2 regions of the Streptomyces sp. NPDC005181 genome follow, and region 2 is predicted to be linked to the other one. Evidence: predicted binding sites of a transcription regulator. Region 2 holds the regulator's gene; the other holds the start of a gene.
What was found. Region 2 encodes HrcA, which represses chaperone genes, less so after heat shock. Its sites were predicted from a motif close to TTNGCACTCNGNNNNNCNGAGTGCNAA; they were not measured.
Positions count from the first base shown of each region.

Region 1 (2,394 bases), on a different contig from region 2:
GTGGATCAGGATGTACGGGTCGTCGAGGACGGCCTCCATACGCTCTTGGTCGGTCACCATGTACGGCGACAGGTAGCCCTTGTCGAAGGCCATGCCCTCGGTGAACTCGAGGTCCAGACCGAAGGTGTTGGACTCCTCGACGGTGATGACACCGTCCTTGCCGACCTTGTCCATCGCGTCCGCGATGAGCTCGCCGACCTGCGAGTCCTGCGCGGAGAGCGCGGCCACGGCGGCGATGTCGGACTTGTCGTCGATCGGGCGGGCGGTCGCGAGGAGCTCCTCGGACACGGCCTTGACCGCGGCGTCGATGCCCTTCTTCAGGGCGGCCGGGGACGCACCCGCGGCGACGTTGCGCAGGCCCTCGCGGACGAGCGCCTGGGCGAGCACGGTGGCGGTGGTGGTGCCGTCACCCGCTACGTCGTTGGTCTTGGTCGCCACCTCCTTCACCAGCTGGGCACCGAGGTTCTCGTACGGGTCGTCGAGCTCGACCTCGCGCGCGATGGTGACACCGTCGTTGGTGATGGTGGGAGCGCCGAACTTCTTGTCGATGACGACGTTGCGGCCCTTGGGGCCGATCGTCACCTTCACCGTGTCGGCAAGCTTGTTGACGCCACGCTCGAGGGCGCGACGGGCGTCCTCGTCGAACTTCAGAATCTTCGCCATGGGAGCTGAGTTGTCCTCTCAAACGAACTGCGCCCCTGACCTCCCGGCTGGTTATTTCGCAGGGGGCCAGGGGCGCAGAACAGAAGCAAACGTGGGTGAATTACTTCTCGATGATCGCGAGCACGTCGCGAGCCGAGAGGACGAGGTACTCCTCGCCGTTGTACTTCACCTCGGTGCCGCCGTACTTGCTGTAGAGCACGATGTCACCGGTGTTGACGTCGAGCGGAAGCCGCTCGCCGTTCTCGAAGCGACCCGGGCCCACGGCCAGGACGACGCCCTCCTGGGGCTTCTCCTTGGCGGTGTCCGGGATGACCAGGCCAGAGGCCGTGGTCTGCTCGGCGTCGAGCGGCTGGACCACAATGCGGTCCTCAAGCGGCTTGATGGCAACCTTGGAGCTGGTGGTCGTCACGATCCGGCCTCCCCCTTCGGAGATCTCGGGGTTAACTGCGGGGTTAACTGTCTGGGGTGGCGACCAGGTGGATCCGTCGTCGCGGGTGCCGGACCTGCCAGTCGCGCAGTACTGCTGGCACTCTCCAGTGGGGAGTGCCAGAGCCGAGACTATGACCGCGATTAGCACTCGGTCAAGCGGAGTGCCAATTACGTGCGGTCGTGGCGTGACGGCCACGGGCGAGGTCCCCCCTGAAGCGCAGTCCAGGAGCATGCGGCCCCGGGCGAGGCCCATGGGGCGAAGCGCACGGGTTGAAGCGCACAGGCGCGCGGCTACCGCTGGTCGCACCCGGCCCCGGAGGCCACCGAGCCGTGCGGTTCCGGCCGGTCCGGCCACCGGTGCCGCTGCCTCAGCGGGGCCGACAGCCGGGAGTCTCCGGACTCCTGCGGCCGATCCCGCCGCCCGCAGGCGGTGACGGGCAACGCCCCGGGCACCCCGCGATCACCCCGCACGCCCGTCGTCGGCCCCGGCCCCGACGTCCGCCCGGGCCCGGGCGCCCAGTGCGGGTGGTGCACCTTCTGCGCGGCCTTCCGGCCCAGCCGTTCGATCGGGTCGACCGACTGCGCGCACCCGGCGGTGGCGGTCAGGAGCACACCGGCCGCCAGCAGTCCGGCGAGCAGCCGGCGCGCCCGGCTCATACGTAGTCCTCCAGCCGGGCCACGGCGTACCCCTTGTCCGTGATGGTCTTCATGACCGCGCGGATCATGTCGGCCATGCTGCCGTCCCAGTCCTCGCTGCCCCGGAAGTGCGTGAGGATGATGTCGCCGGGGCGCAGATCGCGGTCCCACTCCCGCCACTCCATGTGGTCGGGGAACGCCTCCTCGGCCCACAGCGGCACGGCCTTGATGCCGCAGGACCGCGCGATGCGCAGCGTGTCCCGGTTGTAGTTGCCGTAGGGCGGACGGAAGAGGGTGGGACGCTTCCCGTACTCCTTCTCGATGATGTCCTGCTGGTCGCAGATCTCGCTCTCCTGCTCGCTGTAGGAGAGGCCGGGCAGATAGGGGTGGTTGAGCGTGTGGTTGTTGAGCGTGACGCCCCGGTCCTGCGCCTCCTTGAAGTAGCCGTAGTCGTCGCGCACCAGGTAGTCGCTGAGGAAGGCGCTGAACGGGATCCTCAGCTCCGACATCATCCGCAGCAGCTCGGGGTCCTTTTCGGCACCGTCGTCGATCGTCAGGAAGACGATCCGGTCCCTGGTCGGGACGGTGGTGAAGACAGGGGGCAGCGAGTCGTCACCGCCCTCGACCTCGAAGCCCTTGCGGGTGGTGAGGTACGGCTTCACGGCG
Region 1 is NZ_JBEXID010000028.1:19,665-22,058, reverse strand. Features, by position in the region: gene groL (chaperonin GroEL) at 1-663, opposite strand, end outside; gene groES (co-chaperone GroES) at 764-1,072, opposite strand; gene ABZV38_RS19525 (hypothetical protein) at 1,384-1,749, opposite strand; gene ABZV38_RS19520 (polysaccharide deacetylase family protein) at 1,746-2,394, opposite strand, start outside.
Region 1: a site for HrcA is predicted at 1,234-1,260, ahead of groES (co-chaperone GroES). Genes of this name have one in related genera too.

Region 2 (2,394 bases):
CGGCCGCGGCACATGTCACAGGTCTGGGCGGAGGTGCCGGGTGCGGCCCCCTCGCCGCTGCAGGTCGTACAGACGACGGCCGTGTCGACCTGGATGTCCTTGGTGGTGCCGAACGCGGCCTCGCCGAGATCGATCTCCAGCCGGATCATCGCGTCCTGGCCGCGCCGGGTGCGCGAACGGGGTCCGCGCTGCGACGCCGTACCGAAGAACGCGTCCATGATGTCGGAGAAGTTGCCGAAGCCACCCTGTCCGAATCCGCCCGCGCCACCGCCGCCGGAGGCGGACAGCGGGTCGCCGCCGAGGTCGTAGACCTGCTTCTTCTGCGGGTCCGACAACACCTCGTAGGCGGCGTTGATCTCCTTGAACCGCTCCTGGGTCTTCGGATCGGGGTTGACATCCGGATGCAGCTCGCGTGCGAGCCGCCGGAAGGCCTTCTTGATCTCGTCCTGAGATGCGTCGCGGCGCACGCCGAGTACGGCGTAGTAGTCCGTGGCCACTTACGACTCCGCCAGGATCTGTCCGACGTAACGTGCCACTGCGCGTACCGCTCCCATCGTTCCGGGGTAGTCCATGCGGGTCGGTCCGACCACGCCGAGTTTGGCGACTGCCTCGTCGCCCGAACCGTAGCCGACCGCGACGACGGACGTGGAGTTGAGCCCCTCGTGGGCGTTCTCGTGCCCGATACGTACGGTCATGCCCGAGTCCTTGGCCTCGCCGAGCAGCTTCAGCAGCACGACCTGCTCCTCCAATGCCTCCAGCACCGGCCGGATCATCAGAGGGAAGTCGTGCCCGAAGCGGGTGAGGTTGGAGGTGCCGCCGATCATCAGCCGCTCCTCCGTCTCCTCGACGAGGGTTTCGAGCAGGGTCGAGAGCACGGTGGACACGGTTCCCCGGTCCTCGCTCTCGAAGGATTCCGGCAGGTCCTGCACCAGCTGCGGGACGTCCGAGAAACGGCGTCCGACGACCCGGCTGTTGAGCCGGGCCCGCAGATCGGCGAGAGAGCTCTCACCGAACGGCGCGGGGCAGTCGATCATGCGCTGCTCGACCCGGCCGGTGTCCGTGATCAGCACGAGCATCAGCCGGGCGGGCGCCAGCGACAGCAGCTCCACATGCCGCACCGTCGACCGGGTCAGCGAGGGGTACTGCACGACGGCGACCTGCCGGGTCAGCTGCGCGAGCAGCCGTACGGTGCGGCCCACGACGTCGTCGAGGTCGACCGCGCCGTCGAGGAAGTTCTGAATGGCCCTGCGCTCCGGCGACGACAGGGGCTTGACCCCCGCCAGTTTGTCGACGAAGAGCCGGTAGCCCTTGTCCGTCGGGATGCGTCCCGCGCTGGTGTGGGGCTGGGCGATGAAACCCTCGTCCTCCAGCACCGCCATGTCGTTGCGGACCGTCGCCGGGGAGACCCCCAGCTTGTGCCGCTCGGTGAGCGCCTTGGAACCGACGGGCTCCTCGGTGCCGACATAGTCCTGGACGATGGCGCGCAGCACTTCGAGTCTGCGTTCGCTGAGCATGGCGCGCACCTCCAGCTGTGTCACTCGGTGGATCCCGGTCGTTTCGGTCATTCCTCGAAGAGCCCTGGCACTCGATGCGTCCGAGTGCCAGTAATCCCCCGCCAGTGTACGGCGGTCGGGTGGGGCCCTAGCAAGGGCGACCGGCCACGCTACCCCGAGACTGCGCAGGTCGTTGCCGATAGCGTCGCTGTATGGACGCCTCTTGGGAAGAGTTCGGCTGGGAGCGACTCGGCAACGGTGTGGGCCGGCGGCGGCTTCCCGGGTGGGACGCGACGGTCGCACTGGTGGTCGGGGCGGACGGGGCCCTGCTCTTCGACACCGGATCGACGCTGCGCGAAGGAGCGGAAGTCCGGGCCCAGGTGCAGGCACTGACCGGCCGGAGGGTGACGCATATCGCACTCAGCCACCCCCACTTCGACCATGTGCTCGGCACCGCGGCCTTCTCCGGGGCCGAGGTGTACGGTGCGGTCGGAGTGACGGATCTCCTCACCCGCGGAGCGGACGAGCTGCGCGCCGACGCGGTGCGCCACGGGGTGCCCCAGGAGGACGCGGCGCAGGCGGCCGACGTGCTGGTGGCGCCGCACCACCAGGTGTGCGGCGAGTGGACCCTCGACCTGGGCGGTGACCGCCAGGTGCTGCTGGCGAACGTGGGCCCCGGCCACACCGGCCACGATCTCGCGGTCCTGGTGCCCGGCTCCCCCACCGTCGTGCTCTGCGGCGACCTGGTCGAGGAGTCCGGCGAACCGCAGGCGGGCCCGGACGCGATCCCGTCGCGCTGGCCGGCCGCGCTGGACCGGCTGCTGGCGTTGGGCGGCGAGCACGCGGTGTACGTGCCGGGGCACGGTGCGCTCGTGGACGCCTCGTTCGTGCGTGCGCAACG
Region 2 is NZ_JBEXID010000011.1:51,651-54,044, forward strand. Features, by position in the region: gene dnaJ (molecular chaperone DnaJ) at 1-497, opposite strand, end outside; gene hrcA (heat-inducible transcriptional repressor HrcA) at 498-1,514, opposite strand; gene ABZV38_RS10620 (MBL fold metallo-hydrolase) at 1,706-2,394, shown strand, end outside.